Regions from separate parts of the Paenibacillus terreus genome, predicted to be linked through region 2. Evidence: riboswitches for the same ligand, from Rfam matches in the RefSeq annotation. Region 2 holds a riboswitch; each other region holds the start of a gene.
The links. Region 2 has a riboswitch for cyclic di-GMP ahead of ACE5KN_RS25340 (thiamine pyrophosphate-dependent dehydrogenase E1 component subunit alpha). Riboswitches for the same ligand answer to the same signal wherever they lie in the genome.
Positions count from the first base shown of each region.

Region 1: linked by a shared signal. The riboswitch ahead of ACE5KN_RS05360 (glycosyl hydrolase) and the one ahead of ACE5KN_RS25340 (thiamine pyrophosphate-dependent dehydrogenase E1 component subunit alpha) in region 2 are both predicted to bind cyclic di-GMP.
Region 3: linked by a shared signal. The riboswitch ahead of ACE5KN_RS18270 (transglutaminase-like domain-containing protein) and the one ahead of ACE5KN_RS25340 (thiamine pyrophosphate-dependent dehydrogenase E1 component subunit alpha) in region 2 are both predicted to bind cyclic di-GMP.

Region 1 covers NZ_JBHIRX010000002.1:248,123-256,342, reverse strand. The annotation lists gene ACE5KN_RS05375 (helix-turn-helix domain-containing protein) at 1-33, shown strand, start outside; gene ACE5KN_RS05370 (hypothetical protein) at 106-270, opposite strand; gene ACE5KN_RS05365 (discoidin domain-containing protein) at 448-3,135, opposite strand; gene ACE5KN_RS05360 (glycosyl hydrolase) at 3,181-4,758, opposite strand; cyclic di-GMP riboswitch class I at 4,787-4,874, opposite strand; gene ACE5KN_RS05355 (sugar phosphate nucleotidyltransferase) at 5,043-6,416, opposite strand; gene ACE5KN_RS05350 (UDP-glucose dehydrogenase family protein) at 6,480-7,820, opposite strand; gene ACE5KN_RS05345 (glycosyltransferase) at 7,820-8,220, opposite strand, start outside.
Region 2 covers NZ_JBHIRX010000019.1:6,169-14,388, forward strand. The annotation lists gene ACE5KN_RS25310 (helix-turn-helix transcriptional regulator) at 1-233, shown strand, start outside; gene ACE5KN_RS25315 (LPXTG cell wall anchor domain-containing protein) at 309-383, opposite strand; gene ACE5KN_RS25320 (SDR family oxidoreductase) at 469-1,287, opposite strand; gene fabF (beta-ketoacyl-ACP synthase II) at 1,306-2,541, opposite strand; gene ACE5KN_RS25330 (acetoacetate decarboxylase) at 2,542-3,288, opposite strand; gene ACE5KN_RS25335 (class I SAM-dependent methyltransferase) at 3,296-4,234, opposite strand; gene ACE5KN_RS25340 (thiamine pyrophosphate-dependent dehydrogenase E1 component subunit alpha) at 4,308-5,324, opposite strand; cyclic di-GMP riboswitch class I at 5,462-5,556, opposite strand; gene ACE5KN_RS25345 (SDR family oxidoreductase) at 5,871-6,686, opposite strand; gene ACE5KN_RS25350 (isopeptide-forming domain-containing fimbrial protein) at 6,919-8,220, opposite strand, start outside.
Region 3 covers NZ_JBHIRX010000010.1:76,990-85,209, forward strand. The annotation lists gene ACE5KN_RS18250 (NAD(P)H oxidoreductase) at 133-726, shown strand; gene ACE5KN_RS18255 (VOC family protein) at 830-1,207, opposite strand; gene ACE5KN_RS18260 (DUF6597 domain-containing transcriptional factor) at 1,300-2,118, opposite strand; gene ACE5KN_RS18265 (collagen binding domain-containing protein) at 2,299-5,985, opposite strand; gene ACE5KN_RS18270 (transglutaminase-like domain-containing protein) at 6,268-7,068, opposite strand; cyclic di-GMP riboswitch class I at 7,083-7,170, opposite strand; cyclic di-GMP riboswitch class I at 7,229-7,316, opposite strand; gene ACE5KN_RS18275 (isocitrate lyase/PEP mutase family protein) at 7,512-8,220, shown strand, end outside.

The DNA of each region.
Region 1 (8,220 bases), on a different contig from region 2:
GCTTTTATCCGTATGGAACGCATGATGGAGTAATGTAGGGGAGTCCAACGGCTTGCCAGGCTGTTGGTTTCCCCTTTCTTCGTTCTCTCTGCCCGTAAGCGTCAATCAGGATTCACGGCGTACAAGCCATTCACGGAGCCATTCCGGTTCCTCCAGACCGCACTGCCTCAAAATATCCTGCACATCAAGTCTGATGACCCCGTCATGGCCGGTTCTCGTCTTTGACCGCGACGGTCTGTCTATCTGGAATTCCCTATGCTCGTCTGCCAAATCAAATCCTCCGTTTAGTTGAAATCTCCGGATGCTTCTACATGCCTCTATAAAACTATATTATTTTATACCTAAATATTATAAAAGAAGAACAAAGAAATGTTGTTCTCTTCTGCGCGCATACAAAAAAATAAAAGCTTCCCTCCGTTTTTGTCAGAGAGAAGCTTTTTCGTTTGGTTAGGGCAATTGGGCATACACCTGCATTTCATGAATGGACCAGAACATGGACGCGCCTTCAGTCAGCACAATTTTCACATACCTGGCTTCGATTGGGTTAAAGCGGATGTCCGTCCAGCTTCCGCTTCCGCGCCCGGAGCTGATCTTGGTCCAGTCCGTGCCGTTGACGGACACCAGCACGTCATAGGCGCGCGGATAGTCGTTTTCCGAGGTTGCTCCGTCCAGTGTAATTTGCCCGATCCGGCTCATTTTCCCCAAATCGACCTGAAAATAGGCGCCCGCACTCTGTCTGGTCCCCGTGTCCCAGCGAGTGCGCGTGCTGTTATCGATGGCCAGTCTGGCATTGGCTTCATTCGGGCTGGCGCTTGCCTTCCAGACTGTCCGGTCAAGTGCGGCAAGACCCGTGTATTCCACTTTGGCTCCGGGAGAAATTTTCCCGGAGCCTGCCGCACGTATTTTGTAGGTGTAGGAAGTGCCTGCTTTGACCGATGTATCGGAATAATTGGTTGCTTTTACCGCTGAAGCGATGACCTGATAAGGGCCGTCAGTGCCTTCCGCACGCAGCACGTCATAAGCAAGGGCCCCCTCGGCTTCCGTCCAGTCCACTTTAATGTCTCCATCCTGGGACACATTAGCTGTTACCCAATCAGGGGCAGAGACGTCAGCCGTGCTGACACCATCGACCACCTTGGCCGGAGTGAGAATGTATTGGACGGATTCGCCCGGACCGAGTGTTTCTTCAAAATCCAGGGTTGGGGAAGCCTGCAGACCGGGCAATGTGGTTTGTGCTTCGGCATAGGTGGCCCCGGGACCGAATCGTTCTCCCTGATAGGTACCCTGATTCGGCATCGTTACACGAACCTTAATATGCTGGGTTGTCGGCTCGAAGTTCACCAGATTAACCAGCAGCTTGTTGGATTTCGCACCGCTCCCCGGCAGCGGATCAAGTGTGGATGTGTCCACCGCACGCACATAAACCATTTTGTCGGCGGTCTCACTCTTGTTCAGCACCTCATAGGTTAACGGCTTGCCATGAGTGGCATATGCCAGGCTGAGACGTCTCATGATATCAACGCGTGAATCCTGACCGCTTGCAAACTCATGAATTTTGGTATTCGCAGGATTGTGATTGTTCAGATCAAAGCCTGTTTCAAATAAAGTGAAATCCTTGTAGAAAGCGGCATGCTGGATGAGCATATCGGCATATCCAATCTGTGACCGCATGATCCGGTCGAAAACCGCTGCCTGCGGCTGGCTCGCCCCATAAGCCGGGTTATCCGTATGGGAGTCGGAGGTACCGAACTCCGTGTTCAGCATCTGCTTGCTGAGCCCATCCTTGGACCCGCTGAAGGTCTGCAGATTTTCAACAAAGCTGCCCCCCCGTCCCTGCACATACGATTCACCATAGGCGTGCCCGTTGGTCAGATCCGTCACATTCTCCAGCTCAAGGCGCTGCTGGGGGTCCCTTTCCCATCCGTCCGGATCGCCGCACTCCTTCTTGTCTCCCGTCTGATTCTTGCATGATTTGACGGAATATGCCGGCCAATAAGCCCATCCGGGAGCTACTGTTTTCATATGTGGAGCCATTTTCTTTCCTTCACTGTTCAGCCAATTGGCCACCGCCAGATTGACGGCTTTGGACCGGTTGAACAGCCCCGGTTCGTTGTCGACTTCAAAATACTGCACATACGGACCGTAATTTTGCAGATATGAAGCCAACTTCTGCTTGGCGGACTCCGGCAGCGTACCGTCCGCATTCAGCTTGATGTCGCCTGTATACAGATACAGGGCAACAGCCTGCATGTTGTACTGCTTGAGGGTTTTGTAATAGTTGTCCAGATCAGAGCATGCATTGCCGACATTGCTCGCACAGGTGACCCGCATAATATTTCCGCTGTAAGCGATCCCCAGCCATTTCATCACGGCAGGCAGATGACGGGTAGCCCCTTTATCATAATAAAACTCGTTATTGTTTACATTGGTTCCTGTACGGATGTAGCTGCCATGAATCGGTTCCGCAGCCGGGGAAGCAAGCTTCTCAAGACTCAGGCTGTCCCATGTCCACCAAAGGCTCGAATTCTCCGCCTCCGAGCAGTACAAGCACCGGGCCACCCGGAGCTTGAGCTGATTTACTCCTGTCTGCAGCTGTTCCTTCGGGATATATAATTGATAATTGCTCTTGAAGGTATATTGGCTTCCGGTTCCCGCCACACCCGCAATCTGAATCAAGCCGGAAAGCTGGTTGTTGGAAAACACGGCCATCTGCGGCACAGCCTTGCTGGCGTCCAGAATGCGGACATTAAACCGGACACCATTGGCCGGAATGGTGTCCAGCTCATATTCGAGCACGAGCTCCGGATTGGTCTCGGCATTCAGTCCTGGGGGAATGGATCCGTTAAGTTGAATAACAGGGGTGGAAGTCTTAACGGCCTGCGCCGCTCCTCCCGCCGCCTTTAACGCCGTTGCGCTCGCCGCTTGAACGTCCAGGGTGGCCGATTCCTTGCCCGCCGCTCCTTTGAATTCAGCGGAGGAATCATCGCTGACGCCAAGCATCCACAAGGTGGTAGCGGCGTTCTTCTCATTTTCCTGATTGCTTTTGTTGGCATAACCCAAAAGCGAAAACAAGATAACCAAGCCAAGCAGGCCCAGAAGCAAATATACATACTTGTTAGCCAACCAATTTTTCATTGTTCATGTCCACACTTTCTGTACAGGGTTGCCGGAAAGAGAGAGCTATTCCACAGTATGGAACAAAGCGCTCGAAGGAATGACCGCTTTGGCCTCCTGCTCGCTCTCCCACATCAGGCGTGCCATGGCATCACCTGTTCCTTCGTAATATTCCACTTTGAGGTCGTAGAGCTGATCCGCCGCAAGGCTGATGCTTCCCTTACGCTCTGTCCAGCTTTGCTTGAACCAACTGTCAATGATCTGCTGCCCGTTCACCCATACCCGGATTCCGTCATCGGAAATGGTCGTAAAAGTATAGGTGCCGCTGTATTTCGGTTTTACCTTGCCTGTCCAGCGTACGGAGAATTGATCGGCAGGTACCGCCGGATCCGGCGCGGCACTGCGCCAGTTAAAATCCAGCTTGGCATCCGTGCGCGTAAGCACAGGTGTTCCGCTTAGCTCGATATTGTTGAAGAACTCGGCGTGCAGTCCCTCATATACCGCATCTGGAACAGGCTCGGGGGCAGGTTCCGGGTCAGGCTCCGGATCAGGTTCCTCCCCGACCGGCGGTGTTCCCGGAGGAGCAGTATCAGGCGGCTCCACAGGAGGGGCTTCAGGAGGAGCGGCCATATCTGCAGCCAATTCATCCCGAGTCAGTGTTCTGTCTTCATTCATGTATGCAATAATCTGATCGTTCGAATTGTTTTGTGTCAGCATGTTGCCCCAGGTCATGGAGTAGACCCATTTCGGCTGGGCAGACAGCACTCTCTCGGAAGGCATCTCGCCGTGCTCGCCAATGGCAATCGGTTTTTCTCCGGCCAGACTCAGCAATCCGTCGTAGTAGCTCTGCTCGAAATCATTGTCATAGATGTCCGCAGCCAGAATGTCGACCTTGGACAAACCGGGAAACGTACTGACATAAGGAGCTGACCAAGCATTCGGAGCGTTGGGATTCCAGACCCACAGCAGATTGTTCAGCTGGTGGACATTCACAAATCGGTCATACATGATATCCCATAATTTCACAAAGTTCTTCTTGTTTCCCCACCAGAACCAATCCCCGTTCATCTCGTGGTAAGGCCGCCATAGAACGGGCACACCCGCATCCCGCAGCTGGCCAAGGGACACCGCGACTTGATCCAGATCCGCGATCAGCCGTGCATATTCCCTGGTACCTGGTGTCACGTACTTGTCAAATTGCGCCTGGGTAATCTTGGCCTGTACATTGGCCCAGGTCAACGGTTTGCCGGGAAGCGCCTGATGAAAGGTTATGGCAACGATGCCGCCGGCATTGTGCCAATTAATCGCGCTATACACTACATTGCTGCGCTGGGCCTCGGCCTCTGCAGCCGACTGGTTGGAGACAGCCCCCAGCTCATAGCCGTGCAGGCCGGCATACTGCCCGCTGATTTTCTTCAGTTTGATGTTCAGCTCATCCGGGCTCTCCAGATAATCATGCTGACCTGTAATCATCCCTTTTCCGTCCAAACTGGACAAGTACGCATATAATTCGCGCGCCCCGGCCGAAGCAGCCGGATTAATGGGCGCTGCTTCGGCATGGGCAGTGTGTTCCCGGGACAGGCCTGATGGGAGCAGAGAGCAAAACAGCACGACAGGCAGCAGTTTTTTAAAAAATCGATACATAGAATAAGTTTTCACCAATTCTCTCCCTCTCGGTAGCCAGGCTGCCAGCCCTCGATGGGGTAAGGCCCTATAGCTTTGCGTTCACCTGTCTTTCGACAGGGTTGCCATTTTTCGTATGAAGGTCTATGAAGCTCCTTCTTATCCTAGAGTATCGACTCCGATTTACCAAAAATTAATAGATCATTTATGCTGAAACCCATTTTTTCAGATATTATGACAAAAAAACCTGTAAAACAACATCATTTTTTGCAATGATATGCGTAAAAACGCAACAAGTGCGTTTTTCAGGAAATGAACTGTTGCAGAGAAATTTCATTCCAATCCATGCAGAAACGGACGGTATCTTCTTCCACCAGCTCCGATCCTGCTTGTACCTCAATCAGTTCCACATCGGTCACCGCCAGAATGCTGTGCTTGGTGCCTTCCGGAATGCGGACAACGTCGCCGGCCTTTACTTTGTGCAGCTTCTCGTTCAGAATCACTTCCGCTTCGCCGCTGATGATCGTCCAAATTTCGCTCCGCTTGCGATGAAGCTGGTAGCTGATATTTTTGCCCTTCTCGATACAAATCCGTTTGGTGAGCACTTCATTGCCCTCCGGATATTTCACATAATCCACAACCCGGTAATGCCCCCAACGGCGCTCCTCATACATCGGACGCTGATTGTGAGCCTTCAGTACTTCCTTGATCCGCGGGCTCTCCGCCTTGTTGGTTACAAGAATGCCATCCGGACTGGCCGCTACGATCAGATCGCTGGCCCCGATAATGGTAACCGGAATGTCCAGCTCGTTGATCAGGCTTGTATTCACGGAATCCTCAGTCATTACTCCCTTGCCCACCTGACGCTGTGACATTTCCTCCGTCAGCGTGTTCCAGGTGCCGAGATCCTTCCAGAAGCCATCATATGGAAGAACTACGATATTCTCTTCCTTCTCTACCACTTCATAATCAAAGCTTATTTTAGGCAAAATATGATATTGTTTCTGCAGTTCTTCATAATTCAGCGGAAGCCCCTTCCCTTCCAGAATGTTCAGCAGATATCCCAGACGGAAAGCAAAAACTCCGCAGTTCCAGAGCGCGCTCCGCTCAATCAGAAGCTCAGCCTGCTCTTTGCTCGGTTTCTCTTGAAAATGGCTGACCTGCAGGCAGCCTGCAATTCCGGCCGGTCCTTCTTTCGGAATGATATAACCGTATTTTTCGGATGGATAGGATGGAACGACACCCATCAGAGCCAGATTGGCGCCCGTTTTCTGCAGCGTATATTCCATGCGTGCCACCGTATGGAAGAAGGTCTGCTCCACATACGGGTCCACCGGCAAAATCGCAACAACCGTATCCGGAGATACGCCGGCGATGCTGTACAAGTAGGTAGCCGTAAGCGCAATGGCCGGGAAGGTATCCCTGCGCTCAGGCTCCACGATGATGCTGACGTCGCCGCCGATCTGGCTCTGAATCATTTCGACCTGAGCTCTGCCAGTTGCAATATATGAGGACTCCGCCATTCCGGCGTCTCCCAGCTGTCTCCATACCCGCTGCACCATGGATTCAGGAAGCCCCTCCGGGCTTTCCAGCACCTTCAGAAATTGTTTGGAACGGGAATCGTTGGACAGAGGCCATAACCTTTTACCGGAACCGCCAGACAAGAGTACCAATTTCATAACTCCACTCTCCCTCCACGAAGTAAATTTCCTTAAAAGGGCAAATTTTCCTATACACTAATATTATACTGCACCCGCAACGCTTGGCGAAAGGCCGTTCAGCCCACTCATGCGTGGTCTGCCGACCGAATAATACTCCAATCCGGATTCGGCGATCTGCTGTTCGGAAAATACATTACGTCCGTCAATGAGAACCGGCTTGCGCAGCACGGAGCCAAGCATGCGCAGGTCAACCTGCCTGTAGTGATCCCAATCGGTCAGCAGGCAGACGGCATCACAGCCAAGCGCCGCTTCTTCGGCCGTGGAGCACCACTGAATATGCTCGTGATCAAACTGCTCCCTGAATTTGTCCATCGCGATCGGATCATGGACTTTGACAAACGCGCCTTCCTTCACCAGAGTCTCCACGATTTCAAGAGACGGCGCCTCCCGGATATCATCCGTGTTCGGCTTGAAGGACAAGCCCCAAATGCCTACATGTATACCGTTTAACTGCCCGAGGGATTCGCGCAGCTTGGAAATAATCATATAGCGTTGATCTGTGTTGACTTCCACTACGGATTTAAGCAGCTTGAACTCGTAATCCACATTGCCCGCGATTTGAATCAGGGCATTCGTGTCCTTGGGGAAGCACGAACCGCCATATCCGATTCCCGCCTGCAGGAAGGAGGAGCCTATGCGTTTGTCCATACCCATGCCAACCGCTACATTGGTGACGTCAGCGCCCACTTTTTCGCAAATATTTGCGATCTCATTAATAAATGAAATTTTCGTGGCCAGAAAGGCGTTGGAGGCGTACTTGATCATCTCGGCGCTCCGGATATCCGTTACATAGATATTGTCCGTAAAATCCTGGTGCAGCTCGACCATCGTCTCACGCAGCTCTGGATTGTCAATCCCGATAATGATGCGGTCAGGATGCAGCGTATCGCTGATCGCAGATCCTTCGCGCAGAAACTCGGGTGCGGATACGATATCAAATGCATGACGGGTATGCCGCGCAACAACCTCACGGATTTTTTCGTTCGTTCCGACAGGCACGGTGCTCTTGGTCATAATGATTTTGTAGCCGTTCATCGCCGCGCCTACATCGGCCGCCGCCTGCTCAATATACTGCAGATTGGCTTCCCCGTTTGGCAGGGATGGTGTCCCGACCGCCAGAATAATAATATCGGAACGGCGAACAGCTTCACCCAGGTCCGAGGTGAACTCAAGCCGCTCTTCGCGGAGATTCTGCTCAATCAGCTCCTCAATACCAGGTTCGTAAATGGGCGACTCGGCCCGCTTCAGCTTTTCAATTTTCTCTTCAGCCATATCCACACAAATGACCTTGTTATCCTTCAGCGCAAAGCATACTCCCGATACCAGACCTACATATCCCGTTCCGATCACAGCCAGCTTCATCATGGCTTCAATCCCCCTTTAAGAAAGTTCACATAGGCTTGCTCCACATACTTCTTGAACTGTTCCTTGAACGTGTTTTCGTCAAATTTACGCGCATGCCGTGTAATGTCGTCCACGTTCCATTCATGCCTTTCCACGGCTTCCACGGCTTCCAGCACATCTTCCACTTCATGCCTGCGGAAGAAAACACCGTTCAGATACGGCACGATCGTGTCGAGCGCCCCGCCTCCCTGAAAAGCTATGACCGGCCGGCCGGCCGCGTTGGCCTCCAGCGGGGTGATGCCGAAGTCTTCAATGCCCGGAAAAATCAGCGCCCGGCACTCCGCCATCAGCTTGTTAACCTCGCCGTCCTCCAATCTGCCAAGAAATTGAACGTTGGATTTCGCCATGCCTTCCAGCC
Region 2 (8,220 bases):
GCAAAGAAGGAGTGCAGCGTGCTGAGACGGAAATGTGGTTGGCTTCCCTACTGCGTCTACGGGAGGACGGTGGGGGGTGGCTGGAGGGTGAGGTTCCGAAATCGGATATTCCTTATCTGGCCCGGTTATTTATTGGTTGGGGAAATGAAGCGACAGTAAAAGGTCCTCCGGAGCTTATCAAGTGCATGAAGCAGATGCTTGCTGAATTGCTGGCCAAATATGAAGCATTATAATAGCGCCAGCGGTGAACAAAAGGCTGCCCCTCAAGCAACATTACTTGAGGAACAGCCTTTTTTTAGACTTTACTCTTATGCTTTCTTTCTTCTTAGCAAATACAGTCCTGCCAGCAGAATAATGCCACCCGCGAGCAGATAGCCGTACACATGCTTGAGGGGCAGCCGTGCTGACCCTGTTGATCAGCTTCGCCTGAACCATAGATTTATGATGCAGCTCTTATTTGGGCTGATGTCAGGAAAACTGTTGGGCCATGTGCTGGACAAAAGCTTCTTCGCCGATCTCTTTCCTGAGATCCAAAAATGCTTTCGCATCTTCACCGACAACATATCTAAACTGGTTAGTTCCGTCTGTTGCCGCCTGGTAGATGGCCTCCGCAATCACTTCCGGTGAGGATATGTTATCAGCGCCAATTGCCGATTCCTGTAGTGCCTGCTGAGCTATTTCGGAGAATTTTTGATAATCTGTCAAAGACTCATCGGTTATGAGCTCGATAGATCTTCCGAAAAATTCCGTCTTGACCACACCGGGCTCAATCAATTTTAAGCGGATGTTTTGTGAAGCAAGTTCAAAGGATACGGCCTCCGTGAAGCCTTCGATTGCAAACTTCGTTGAGTGGTACAGGGATAATAAAGGAAACCCTATTCTTCCGCCCATCGAAGATATATTGAGGATTAATCCATTGTTCTTGGCTCTAAAATGAGGAAGAATAGCCTTGATCGCCGCCATCAGGCCAAAAACATTGACCTCAAACTGCTTTCGAATTTGCTCGTTTGAAGCCGCCTCGAAGATGCCCATAGCGCCATAACCGGCGTTATTTAAGAGGACATCGATGGTCCCAAACCGCTCTATTCCTGTTTTGATGGCTTCTTGAATGGTTTCTTCCTGCTGAACGTCGAGTCTGGTTACCAGGACATGATCAAGCAGTGTCAGTTCGGTTTCTTTTTCCGGTGAACGCATGGTAGCAATTACATTCCATCCCTGTTCAGCAAAATGCTTGGCCGCTGCTCTTCCAATTCCAGACGATGAACCCGTAATCATGATCGTTTTCATTCTTCATCCTCCTACAAATCATTGGTATTTTTTAAGAACGATAACAGCACAATGCCCGCCAAAACCAAATGAATTCGATATGCCAATATTCAGGTTTTTATTGTTTTCTTGCTTTGTAACCACGTTCAGCTTTATTTCCGGATCAAGATGATCAACGTTTATGGTAGGGGGAATGATGCCTTCTTCCAGGGTTTTCAATAGAGCGATGGCTTGCATTGCACCTGCGGCCCCCTGTGAATGACCTATAGTCGACTTATTTGCAACTACAGGTATTTTTGCAGTTCGCTCTTGAAACAAACGTTGTATAGCTATGGACTCGGAAATATCCCCTACTTTCGTACTCGTCGCATGGGCACTGATGATGTCAACCTCGTCGGTTGTTATACCCGCATCTGACAATGCGTTTTTCATCGCTAAAGATCCGCCCTTTCCTTCCGGATGGCTTGCCACGATATTATACGCATCAGAATTTGATCCATAACCAATGATTTCTCCAAGAATAGGGGCGCCTCTCTTTAATGCATGCTCCAAAGATTCCAGAATCAATATTCCTCCGCCTTCACTGATGACAAAACCGTCACGATCCTCAGCAAAAGGACGGCTGGCCAAAGCTGGTGTATCATTCCTGGTGGAGAGGGCTTTGGCGTTATTAAAGCTGGCAAGTATAAGTTGATTTATAAGAGCTTCACTGCCCCCTGCAAACATGACATCCGCATCATTTCTTTGGATGACCTTATAGGCAGCGCCTATCGCCATGGTTGCAGATGCACATGCGGTTACGAAGGCTAAGGAAGGGCCTAATGCGCCAAAACGAATGGAAATTTGTGATGCTGCCATATTGGATAACATCTTGGCCACCAAGTTGGGACTTACCCTTTTCGATCCACGCTTGTAAAGAAGATCAACATTTTCCAGTATGGTATCCATACCCCCTACAGCTGTCCCCACATATGCCCCTAAACGCTCATGATTGACTTTTTCTAATTGCAATTGGGATTGGGCATAGGCTTGTTCTGCGGCAGCTAACGCAAATTGGGTAAAGCGGTCCAGCGATCTGGCTTCTTTACGTCCCCAAAGCGCTTCGGCATCGAAATCTTTCACTTCACCAGCAATTCTGCTATCCAAATCTGATGCATCAAAAGATTCTATTGTTGAAATGCCCGATTTACCTTCAACTAAATTCCCCCAGAAACTTTCTACACTGTTACCTATCGGTGATACAATTCCCATCCCCGTAATGACGACTCTATTCATTTAATCACTACTTTCCGCCAAATAGTCATAAACAATCTCCGGCATGGATAACGCCAAATCCGTAACAATATGTGATGCGGATACAACCTCAAGCACAGGAAGATCTGCCATCGGGGCCAGCGCATGGGCAAACAATTGCAGCCTGGCCGGAGCCGTCCAGGCACCATGAATGGTCAGATCTTTGATCTGAGCACGCACCAATCGGCATACCTTCGGATTTCCATCATAGTTCGGCACAATTTTGAGCATAAACGTTGGCTGCATAATCTCTTGACGAGCCTTCTCCGGATCAAGAGGTTGGTGTTTATATCCCATTGTTGCCGTGGCCACACGTAAAGACCCGTAGTCTAACGTACCGACTAATGTATCCGAATCAATGTACAGTCTTGGAGAGCCCAGCTTTTTCGGGTATGCACTGATCTCCCGCCCGGAAGCGATCGCAGGATGATTATCCACGTACATGGCATGAAGATATTCGCCCTTCTCACCATTAAAGCTCACCGGTATCACCTGACCCGATTCTGTATAAGCCCCCAAACCGGTCACATCCGGCATATACATGATCTCAAATTTGACCAAAGGCTCGTCAATTTCAAGCGGCTCAGGGACCACACGTCTCAGAGCTTCCAGATCGGTACGATATAAAATGTTCAGATACTCCCGATTGCGAAAATAATAAGGCCCAACGGGAAAAGCAGGAGCCCCCAATGGAGTCGACATTTGCTTAAGCACATCACTTTTCTTCATCTTGTCATCACCTTTCCGCTTTTTTGATTTCCATAAAAATAATTGTCTGGTAATCTTCCACAAAAATATCAACATGTTCGATATCTTCTTTGGGAAGTTCCTCCAATAATTCTTGCATTTGATCCTCATTACGATAAATGAGCCACCAATCCATCACAGCTTCCATATAAGCGATCGTGGGAGAGCCCGGATGATAGTTAATGATTAACAAGCGGCCGCCTGGATTGAGCATCTGGAATAATTTATTCGTTAATCTTTTAGCAATTTTGTCTGAAAGATAATCATATACACCGAGGGAATATATAAAATCAAATGTGGGAAGAGGAACTTTGTTTCTGATGATGTCAACAACTGAGGCTTGGATCGTTTCTCCAAAGTCATTTATGGCTTCCGCAGCAACCGAAAGAGCCTCCTGATCCTGATCAATGGCGACAAATTTTCCAATCGTTTTGTTTTTTACCGCAGCACAATCTGATGTTTCTCTTAAATGACCACAAGCGACGGAGAGAATATAAGGATTCGCAACACGTTCTGATGTTTGATCAATCTTGCCGGAAAGAATACGTCTTCTTTCACGGTTAGCATTAATTGCATGAGCCATACGGTTTAAGTCATAATATAGAAAATCAGCAATCTCTGATTGTTCATTCTCGTAGGGTGACGATTCCAATTTTTCATAGTCATACTGCAAGTCCAGCATTATAGGATCACCTGCATAACCACGCGGTCTTTCAAATGCTCGACGGGATAGTGGTTCTTGCAAGAAAAAATGGCTTATGGAGTGCTGACGATATCGGGGGATAAACTGGGTCCAATCTTCTGTTGAGTACTGTCGACGTATGTTTCCTAATCCATCGTAAAGAGTACTTAATGCTTCAGAGTATTGGCCTTGATTAATCTTCATTTCAACATCTTCAAAAAACTCTTTTTCAATCGTCTGATCCATTAGTTTCCCTCCCTGGAAGACTTTTAACGATTGCGGCATTCCATTCAATTCGGCAGTAGAGCTTTATTTTCTCCTAATTTGAATAAACGTGTTTAAAGATATCCTCGGGGACTGGGTCCGGGGCAAGTTCCGCGTATTCCGCAGCCTCGTCGATTTCCCTGACGATTCGTTCATGAATTTCCTTCTCCGCATGTTCCTCCAATATCCCGGATTCCTTGAGATAACGGCTAAAGGATTCAAGAGAATCGTGCTTCTTTGCTTCCTCTATTTCCTTGCGGGGACGATATCCTTGATCATCGTCATCGCTTGAATAAGGAGCCTGGCGGCAGAGGTCGGCCTCGATCAGCGTAGGGCCCTCTCCTCTATTTGCTCTGTCGACTGCCTCTTTCGTGACCTTGTATACTTCCAGGGGATCGCTGCTGTTCACACGAATGCCAGGAAAGCCGTACCCTTTTGCCCGATCCACAACACTATCAGGTGCCGCCTGCTTCGAGGAGAGGACCGAAAGACCATGCTGGTTATGTTCGCAGAAAAAAATGACCGGAAGCTTGTGTCCTCCTGCAAAGTTCGCTGCTTCGTGAAACTCCCCCCGATGGCTGCCTCCATTTCCAAAAGCGGCTAACACTACAGGATGATCTCCCCGAATTTTGCCGGCCAAGGCGATTCCTACGGCATGCGGGACATGAGTAGCGGTGAGGCCGGAAGTCGAAAGAATACGATTTTTTTTACTGCCATAATGCCCGGGCATTTGCCGCCCGCTGCTGTTCGCAGCTTCGGCCTTGGCAAAAGCGGCAAGCATCAGTTCCTTTGCCGTCATGCCGAAAACGATGGCCATGCCCATATCCCGATCATACGGGCAGAGAAAATCTTTCGTTATATCCAGCGCATGCGCCGCCCCTACCTGTGCGGCTTCATGACCCAGACAAGGGTTGTGGAAAGGGATTTTCCCAGCCCGATGAAGCAACCCCAGCCGTTCGTCGACTTTCCGTGCCAGAGCCATATCCCGGTACATGATCAGAACCTGCTGATTCGACAAACCGAGCTGTTGATGCCTGTTCCCCGCCTTGAAATGCTCGTCTTCGGCTAACATCATGATCCCCTCCCCAACACTATTTTCAGAAGAAAATGGGTCTCATCCCGTTTTCGTCATTTTGCACAACACAAAAAACCTCCCATCTGACCATCATGAAATTTTCTAGAAGTGAATAGACGGAGGTTTCCGACGTATTCGGTAACTGGCTGACATAGAGGATTGTGGTACTTCCGCCTTAGTCCCTATAGCTTTGCGTCACCGCCTTTCAACGGGTTTGCCATTATCGTACAAAGTATAAAGTTGTAATATATTGTATATTATTGCATGATTCTTACTTTATGTGGAACAGGACCTTGCTACCATATTTTTCAACATTCGACAATGTACGAATTCCTGTGCGTTTTTCTGCGTTATGTAGAGACATATGCGTAAATAACGAATTCCATGGTACATTTGATTGGTTTATATTAGAATTTTTTGGGATTTTTTGCACGTTTATCTATGGTTTTTGGAATATGGTAGGAATTTTTCCTGCTCCAGAAACAGCAAGAAAGGCCTCTGACGGACCAGAGACCTTGTGACGTATCTGTGATTTGATTGATATCAAGAAAACTGCTGCGTGATATGTTGCACAAAAGCATCTTCGCCGATCTCTTTCCTGAGCTCCAATAACGCTTTCGCATCTTCTCCAACTACATATCTCAACTGCTTTGTACCGTCCGTCGCCGCCTGATAGATGATCTCCGCCACCAATTCCGGAGTGCATGCGCTGTCCGTCTTAATAATTGCCTCCACCAAGGGCTGAACCGATTCGGAGTATGCCCGATAGTCTGGCAAAGACTCAATGGACAATAAATCGAGAGATCTGCCAAAAAAGTCCGTTTTGACCACACCAGGCTCAATTAGTTTTAACCGGATATTTTGAGAAGCAAGCTCAAACGATAAAGTTTCCGTGAAGCCTTCAATCGCAAATTTAGTTGCATGATAAAGCGAAAATGAAGGCAGCCCCACTCTTCCAGACATCGAAGATAGATTGATGATTACTCCATTGTGATTAGCTCTAAAATGAGGAAGAATGGCCTTGGTCACCGCCATAAGGCCAAAGACATTGACCTCAAACTGCTTTCGGATTTGCTCGTCTGAAGCCGCCTCGAAGATCCCCAAGACTCCGTAACCTGCATTATTTAACAGGACATCGATTGTGCCAAAACGCTCCAGCCCTAACCTCACGGCTTCTTGAATCGTTTCCTGCTGCTCGACGTCGAGCCTCGTTACCAAAACATTTTCCAGAGGCGACAGTTCGGTTTCCCTTTCAGGTGAACGCATGGTAGCAATCACATTCCATCCCTGTTCAGCAAAATACCTGGCTGCAGCTTTTCCAATTCCAGACGATGAACCCGTAATCATAATTGTTTTCATGTTTTGCCCTCCTGCAAATCATTGGTGTGTTTTTTGGGAACGCTCGCAAAACAATGTCATCGAAAACCAAATCAACGGGCTTGCTATGAATCGTACAAAGTATAATGCTGCCATAATGATATTGGATGAGATCCCGTTTTTGAATAGGACATGACTACCAAGTTTTGGGTTGAGGAGAAACTGTCCCCTAAGCCATTCAAACTTGGGGACAGTCTGTTTTTCATCTTTCCGGTTAGGCTTTCTTTCTTCTGAGCAGGAACAGACCTGCAAGCAGAATGAGGCATCCGGCCAGCATATAACCGTACATATTCGTTGCGGTTGCCGGCAGCTTGCTGCCAGTGCCATCCCCGTTGCCGGAAGAACCTCCGCTCTCCGATTCACCCGATGTGCCGGATTGTCCTGTACCTCCAGCCCCACCCGATCCGCCGGATTGGCCGGAATCTATGGAACCGGAATCAGAATCGCCCCAGCCCGGGTTGTTCGGGTTGCCAGTGGAAGCGCCGTCGTTCGGTTCTCCTCCCGGTATGCCGGGATTGCTGCCGCTTCCGCCGCCAATGATGATGTCTTCAGATGGCGTATCCGAATCATCCAGATTATCCCCGCTTACTTCACCTACGTTGCGGATCGTTTGGCCGGGTTGTCCTGCGGCTAGTTTGACCTGGAATACAATCGTATGCCAATCCGTATCCGTAACGTCGCCGAACTGTCCGCTCACCATGCCATTGGCATAAGAGCCTTTGTCATTGTCCAGCGCATCGGTGACAGTCACGCCGTCCACCTTCAGCGAGCCTGGTACATACTCCAGTTCGTCACGCAGGGCATCCGAGATTTCCAGATTGGTCACGACACTGTCCTCGACGGTGTTGCGTGTGCGGATCGTATACTCAATCACATCGCCAACTTCGACGCTGCCTCCGTTCAGGTCTTTCGCCGATTTCTCGGACTCAAGCACCGGGGAAGCCGGTTCAACAGCATCATCATCTTGCGAACCTCCACCGCCGCCACCGCCTGAACCTCCGTTGCCCGGATTTTCAGTTGCAGGTGGGTTTACTGGTGGATTTACAGGAGGCACGATCGGTGGTACTGGTGGATCTACCGGTGGATCAACTGGCGGCTGCACAGGTGGCTCTACCGGCGGAATGACTACAGGCGCTTCTTCCTCAACGACAATTTTCTCCGTCGGCTCGCCTGGTTGCCCAATGTTGTCGCCGGTTACCAGCGCTGTATTTTGAATCACCTGGCCGTCGTAACCCATCTGGATGATGGCTTTAAACTCCAGCGTATGCCAGTTCATATCATCGACATTGCCGAATGAACCATACACTTCGCCGGAGACCGAATGACCAGCATCACTATCTTGCGTGTCCGTCACGGACATACCATCCACCTTCAGGCTGTCCGGTACGTACTCCAGTCCTTCCGGCAGCGTATCGGTAATCGTCAGATTTTCCAGATAGGTATCGTTCACCACTGCTCTTGTACGAATCGTATAAGCCACCGTGTCCCCGACTTCATACGTGGCCTTGCTTGCATC
Region 3 (8,220 bases), on a different contig from region 2:
TTTTAAGTGACTATATCACTTTCGGGTGATTATATCACATTAAAGTAAGTACTTCCTATTTCTTACTGATTATTAGATAATTTTATCGTAGCTTATTCAAGGTAAACATTTTAGATCTGGAAGGTGACACTTATGAAAATTTTGACCGTTGTATCCCACCCCAGGGTGAATTCCTTAACTTTTGCTGTCGCAGATAGATTTATACAGGGACTCACGGATGCGGGACATGAAACAGAGCTGCTGGATCTGCACCGCAGCGGCTTCAATCCTGTTATGTGGGAAGCAGACGAACCGGACTGGTCCTCTGATCGCAAGATCTACACACCAGAGGTGGTGGCTGAGATGGAACGAATGAAAAACCATGATGCGCTCGCCTTTATTTTCCCCATCTGGTGGTACAATTTGCCCGCTATGCTGAAAGGATATATCGACAGGGTTTGGAACAATGGTTTTGCGTACGGCTCCAATAAATTGCATCATAAACGAGTGTTATGGCTCGGCCTGGGAGGCGCTCCGCAAGCAGACTTTGAGAAGAGACAGTACGATACAATGCTCTCCCATCTTCTGAACATCGCCATTGCCGAATACTGCGGAATCTCTGACAGCAAGGTTGAGATCCTGTATGACACCCTGGATTCAAGGCCGGAAATTTTCGAAAGTCTCCTGATGCGAGCTTATCATCTGGGACTGTATTATGACAATGATTCACAGGCCGTAACTTCATAATTCATTTGGCAAAACTGGAGCTTTAGCCGTCTGTTGATGCATACATGAAATGTAAAAAGGACACAACCTTTTTTCAAGGTCGTGCCCTTTTTTGCTGGACATACTAATCGGCAAGACTAATCAGATTGCCATCAGGGTCCTCTACGATGGCATAACGCTCTCCCCAGAACCCGTCAAACGGCTCGCTCAGCCCAACGTATCCATGCTCCATCAACTTACGGTACAGCTCGTCTACCGCTTCGCGGCTGCTGCACTGGAAGGTAAGCTCTAAACGATTTCCGGATGGTTTTTCCCAGCCGCCAAAAACGGCTTTCGCTGCTTCCACTGTGGCCACAGCCAGGCGAAGCCCGTGGTGGTCCACCTCAACGTGCTGTTCTTCGTCGGCGCTTTGCGGTATGTCCAAACCCAACATGCGGTAGAATTCCAAAGACTTTTTCATATCCTTCACGTAAATCCCGATTCTTTTCAATTGAACCGCCATGCTTCACCACTCCAATCGTTGTGATTTGATTTTCGCTTCCCCCCAATCATATATCTTGTACTGACAATCAAAATAGTAAAAAACGGACTTCTTTACCCCTTTTTCGCGACTTGTCTAAGCGGCAGTCCGTAATAACGCGTAAAGTCCTTGGCAAAATGCGACTGGTCATAGTAGCCGTATTTCAATGCCAGATCCGTCAAGCTTGAATAGCTGCGTCTATAAAGGTCTTGCAGCATACTTTGAAACCGGACGATTCCCAGCATCTCTTTCGGGCTCAAGCCGAGCTCCCGATCAAAGGCTCTTCGGAGATGCCGTTCACTGAAATTAAGCTTTTCCGCAAGGTTCTTAACGGAAAGATTCCCTTTGAAACCGTACATGTATTGCATGCTTTTGTATACCAAAGAAGAGGCAGGCATATCATTCAAATCCAGGATTTGGCTTAGTTTGCGTTCAACGATCTTAATGATGGCTGAAACGTTATTGGCGGCCAGAATTTCTTCGACCATAAGCGGCCCTTCAATTCCCCAGATATCTTCCAGGAAAACATGGTGTCCCGTTAACGCCGAGAGGGGAGATTTTAAAATAGCCCCGGCCGCCTCCGAATAAAACTGGATGCCGAACATCGAACGGGCGGCCGAGAAGTGTAAAACTTCAGATTGGGTCGCCAGCCCATCGACAAAAGCAGCCTTCCGGCAGGAGGACGAAAGAAGATCTACGATTATACCGACACAGCCATCCGGAATAATCCGGTGCAATTGCTTCTCAGCCCCTGGCTGAAATTCCATTGTCCAATAACAAACAATATACGGTGCCAAGTGATGGCTCGGCGCATATTCCCGGTAACTGTACCCGGGGTGATGCAGCTCCGGCTGCAGTTTAGGTGATGGTACAGGACGATAGGAATGTCTCATTTCACATTCTCCCTTGCTGCTATTTTTGCTCCGTCGTTCTTCAAATCATATCAGATTTTGACCGGATGGTCGCCGCTCATATCATAGCAGTTTTTGCCGCAGCTCAAGAAGCCGGTCCCCAGCATGAAAAAAACTCCCCCAATCCTGTTACCAGGACAAGGGGAGCAAAGTGTTAAACAATTATGGTTTCATTGTTCTCCGTCTGAAGCCTAACCATACACCGAGAGCGATCAGCCCGAGACCCGCCAGATAGAACGGATAGTGGCCTGCTTCACCCGTTTGCGGCAGCATCGTTACCGTAGTCTCCGATGGCGGAGTTTGTGGTTTCGGCGTTGGTACTGCCGGCTTCTCCGGTTTCGGCTTATCCAGTTCCGGCTCGCCTTCACCGCGCGGAGTATCCTCCTCATCGATGTCAACGGTTGGCGTTTCCGTCGAAGGGGTTTGAGGAGTTGTTGTCGGTTCGCCTCTTGGGGTATCTTCATCCGGCACATCTACTTCGCCGGAAGGTGTCCCTGGGTTAGACGGGGTTCCCGTTCCTGGACTGGACGGAGTTTCCGAAGGCAGCCCAGGATCATCATCATCATCGTCGTCCTTCGAACCACCAGGCGTTCCTGGATTCGATGGGCCGCCTGGGTTACCAGGATTTCCTGGATCAGTCGGATTCGTCGGATTATCAGGATTTCCTGGGTCTGTCGGATCCGTTGGATTGCCAGGGTTTCCTGGGTCTGTCGGATTGCCAGGATCGGTTGGGTTGCCTGGATCTGTCGGATCTGTCGGGTCCGTTGGATCCGTCGGGTCCGTTGGCTCGCCTGGATTGGTTGGCTCTTCCTTAGCGTTCGTGATAGTCAGTTTCTTTACGTTGCCTTGACTCTGGATTTTGGAGTCGATCGTTACGTCCCATGTTGCCTGATCGATCTTATATCCTTCCGGAGCTGCCAGCTCCTCCAGAACATAGTCGTCAAACAGCAGCTTCGTAAACAGAATTTTTCCATCTGCTCCTGTTGTTTTTACGATCGGCGTCTTCTTACCGGCTTTATCGTAAAGGGCAAACTTTGCTCCTGCCAGCGGCTTCGTCTGATCATCCTGGTCAACCTTCGTTACTTCCAGGCTGCCCGTGACGCCGCCTCCCGAGCCTGAACCGGAGGAAGTGCGGACGATAATCTCCTTCGTCGTTTCCCTAACCTCGGTCTTCAGCTGATCTCCTTCGAGCGCCACTTTATTCTGTACAGCTTCTTTATCTCCAGCGGTGATGAACGACTGATATTCCAAAATATAAGCCGTGGAGATCGCGTCCGTGAACTTTAATTCAAACGTCTCTTGATCGCCGTCAAGCCTTGAGATGGTTAATGTGTAATCCTTCCCTTTTGTCAGCTCATCAGCTTTGACCGCTTCACCGTTCGCATTGATCTTGGTTGCGTACAGGTGGAACGATTCCTCGATCAGGACTTGGTTCGCACTAGGATAATCGAGAATCTTGGCGTTGGAAATTTGCGACTGCCCTTCATTGATACGAACGGACCAATCGATTTTGTTTCCGTTTTGGGCGCCGTTTTTCTTCACATATTCGCCGCCATGAGGAACTGACACACTGGCGTTCCATGTGGCCGCTTTAGTAGTGCCGTTCAGCAGCTCAGCCGTATTATCAATATTCTTGACAATCACTGTGCCTTGCAGCGATGTTTTGAACTCGATCCAGTATGCGGTTGAGATCTGGCTGGTAAAACGAATGGACAATTGGTTTCCGTTCGCATCAGACGGTTCCGTCACCTCAAATTGAGACGCCGGTACTTGGGCGCCCTTAGCAACCCCATCCCGTCCCCCTGTCAGCTTCATCTCGTATACCTTCACCGAATTTGGTACAAGCTTCTGATCCTGCTTCAGAACATCCGTTACGATCGCTTCGTCTAGCGATTTGAGATTGTAGTTCATCTTGATGTTCCACGTAATCTCTTTGTTGACTGGATTGTAGCTGCCGTCTTTACCGCCGTTATTTTTCGTATAGCCATCGGAGGAGAAGCTCGCATCCCGCTGGATCGGGCCTTTTTCCTCGCCGTTCTCGATCCACGTCATGATGGCTCTGTTCATGTAATCCAGCTTGCTGTTATTCAGCCAGTCGATGTTAAATTTCGTTTGATATTCGATTGTATACGTGGTGTCAATGGTCTTGGAGAACTTGATATCAAAGCCACTGCGCAGATTATTGTACTCGACCTTATAGTCGCTCGCAGGAACGACTTTCCCGTCCGCTTTTACGACTACTGTACCCGGAATGAATTCAAGGCCGCCTTGCGGGAACGTATCCCTGATGACTACATTCTCCATGCTGTACTTGCTGCCGTCCGGCTTTTTATCGCCATTGACCGTAATAACCCACTTCGCCGTTTTGTTGGCAAAGTCGACATTCGAGACGCCCTTCACCAGAGCGCGAATTCCTTGGGCCGGAGCTGTTACTTCTTTGGACGAGTCACCCGATACGACTTTATTCTTTACTGGCTGTCCCTCAGCGCTCGTCCGGTCGACCGGTTTGGTCTGGTAAACGATCGTATAAGGAGAATCGATACCATTATTGAATTGAAGTGTAAATCCGTTTGTACCCGTCGGTGTAAAGGTGTATTCATCCGGTGAAAGCTGATCTTCTGCCTTCGTCGAATTCCCTTTATACACCTTCAGCGAATCAGCAACCAGCGTATGAATCGCACTGAATTCATCCATGATGATCGCTTGCTCTTTCGTAAGCTTTTTCTCGTTGAAATTGTATTTCACAGTCCAGGTGATGATTCCGTTATCTTTATTCTGGCTATAAGACTTATCCAAAAATTTACCGCGGTCCACTGTTACCGTAGCAGTTGATTTGGCATTTTCCATGTCGTCGCCAGACAGTACAGCAGTGTTCTCAAAACGCGCCTGCTCGCCGGTAAGCTTCGTTGAATAACGAATCTCGTAGGCTTTGCTGATCGTCTCATCCTGGAACGCAAGCTCCAGTTTGGCGCCGCCGTTCGTTTCAACCGTATACTTGTCGGCCCCTACCTTTTCGCCAAGGACCGTCGAGCCGTCACCGTTAACCTGCAGACGGTATACCTCCACAGAGTCGGCGATGAGCTCAGAGCCTTCAGGCATCACATCCGTGATGACCGCATGCTTGATCTTATCCAGCGACTTGTTGACTTGAACCGTCCAATCGATCCGGTCTTTGCCAACCGCTTTCCCCTGTTTATCGATCAACTTTCCGCCCTGCGGCTTCAGATTCACGATAACGGTCTGCACACCGCTTTTTACCGGAATGGCAATGATGACTTCCGTGCTTCCCTTAATCGTTTCCTTCGTAAACTCGGTGCGTATTTGCAGCTTGCCGCTTACGTTGGAATGGCTTTCCACATAATCGTTGAAGGTCATGACAACCTTCCCGCTCCGATCGACGGTAAATGTGCCAACTTTGTCTTGATCGGCCACGAGCGGTGCGTCAATGTCCGTAAAAATTTCAAACTGCTTTGGCAGTTCGAAGGTAAAGGTATCCCCGTTCTTGTAGCCGTGATTATTCGGAAGCTCCCATTCGTAGCTGAGATTCACAGCCTCACCGATGTCCAGGGTACTGTCCGGATTATATACCGCATCGACCACGTTACCATTCGAGTCGGTTAATACCACTTTTGTTAAAATATTGTCCGTATTCTTGACTGGCGCCGGCGGGATATACACATCATCCGTCACTGCAACTTCATCCGTTTCCCCATACACGGATTCCTGCACGTTTGACAGTGCATCGGCCGCGTTGGCATTGGCTACATTGCCCGTCCAGACGGTTACACCAAAAACCGATTGAAGCAGAAGCAGCAGCGCCACAACGATTCCACTAACTTTTTTCTTCATAATCTCTCCCTCAGTCTCTACATCACCCTCGTAATGTCGGTTCCGATCCAGCTTTCCGTGCGCAAATCGGGCTATCTATACTGCATTGAATTGTATGCCGTTAAGAGACCTTCAGTCCATCACCTCCACTTATTTCTAAATGGCGCACGATTCATTGTTCCTGTTTTTCCCACCAGAACCAAATGGGCTTCTTGCATTATAACTGCCGGACCTCTACAATTTCTCTACAAACTCGAATAAGCCTTGGACATGTGTCCAAAGCTTAAGTTAATCGTATTCTTTTTAGTAATATTTGGATACCGAATAACGAGAGGCGTCTTTTATCATTTTAAAATCGGCCCCTTTGGCTTTCCAGCTCGCATCAACCGTTGTATCAATGGTTACCCATTTTCCGTTCAAATAAACTTCATTCCAGGCGTGGTAAACATCGACGTATTCCGAAGTCCCCATATCGAGCTTGGCTGGAATGCCGATACTCCGCAGCATGGAAGCGAACAGGGAGGCATAGTCGTAACACATCCCCTTCTGCCCTGCAATCGTGCGATTGATATCGGGAAGGTAATCTGTCAGATCACTGGTTGCAAGAGCCTTGTCGTATCTGATCGTACCAACAATATATTCATAAATAGCCTGTACTTTTTCTTCGTCAGATTGAGCAGACGCGGTTAGCTTCTTCGCAAGTTGAGCAGCCTTGTCCTGTTCGCTCCAATTGATATTTTGTACAGAACTCAAAAACACTTTGCTCTTGTTTGCCAGTTGAAGTGTAACGGGCGCTTCCTGTGCGATCTTATATTTGGTACCGCTGACTTGCTCCAGTACGGTAACCGTGTAATCACCGTTGCCCATCTGCAGCGGGAATGCTTCCTGCCGTTTATTCGGCGAAAGTACATACGTATATTTGTCCTGACCTTTTGAGATCATGAGCTTCGTCTTGATGCCGGCTTTCACATCATAGCGAACAACGATCACACCACGGTCCAGCTGTTCCAAGCCCAGCCAATCCTGAGATTGCGCAGCTTGTACAAACGGAGCCCACAATAATAACGCAAAAAGTCCTACAATCGCGAATATTGCGTTGCGCATAACTGCAAACTCCCTTCGATAGCCAGGCTGCCATTGACATATCGTCAAGAAGGCCCTGTAGCTTTGCGTCCCAGTCTTTCGACAAGTTTGCCATTGTCGTGCTAGAGTTTCCAGATTTTAATATAAAATTATCCTATGAAAAACAAAAAAAGCGTCTTCGTTCGGTAGCTGGCTGCCGTTTGACATATCGCCAAGTAGGCCCTGTAGCTTTGCGTCCTTGCCTTTCGACAAGTTTGCCGTTATCGTGAGTAGCTTTTGTGAGACTATCTTACCAAATATCTCTATTTCTATCAAGAGAAAATTTACAAGATTCATTGATTTCCGCGCCCATTCGATGATCTTTTTTTTCGTTCATATCTCAGACCATAAGAGCAAGAATGAGGACGAAATGATTAAAGCCTCCTTGATAGAATGAGTTACACCAAAGCCAAGGAGGAAGCAAAATGTCGATGATTCGGGAGTTCAATAATCTCCATACTTCAGAGGAGCTATTATTTTTGGGAAATGCCTGGGATCTATTATCAGCTTTGACATTAGAGAAGACAGGTTTTAAAGCCATTGGTACTACCAGCTGGGGGATTGCCAACTCGTTAGGCTATGCGGACGGAGAATTAATAGATTTTAATCAAAATCTAGCAATCGTCAAAACCATTGCAGAAAATGTAAAAATACCGGTATCCGCTGATATCGAGGCAGGATATAGCGAGGATTTTAACACAATTATCGATAATGTATTAAGAACAGCAGATGTCGGGGTCGCCGGCATTAATATCGAGGATTCCTTGAAAAAAGAAACGGGGTTAAGAGATATAGCGGATCATTGCAGCCTTCTGATCAAAATGAGGACGGCGCTGGAAAATCGCGGATTCAAAGATTTTTATATCAACGCCAGAACGGATACTTACTTTCAATTGGAAAACCCCTTCAATGAAACGATCGATCGGGCCAGTGCCTATGTTGAAAGCGGGGCCAGTGGCATCTTTGTGCCAGGGGTAACGGAAGAGGACGAAATTCAGCAAATAGCTGCTCAAGTCAAGGCGCCGCTCAATATATTGTCTTTGCCTAACCTGACGAGTTGTAATAAGCTGAAAGAGTTAGGCGTCAAGCGTTTCAGCTTCGGAAATGCCCTGTCAGATAAAGTCATCGCTTGCT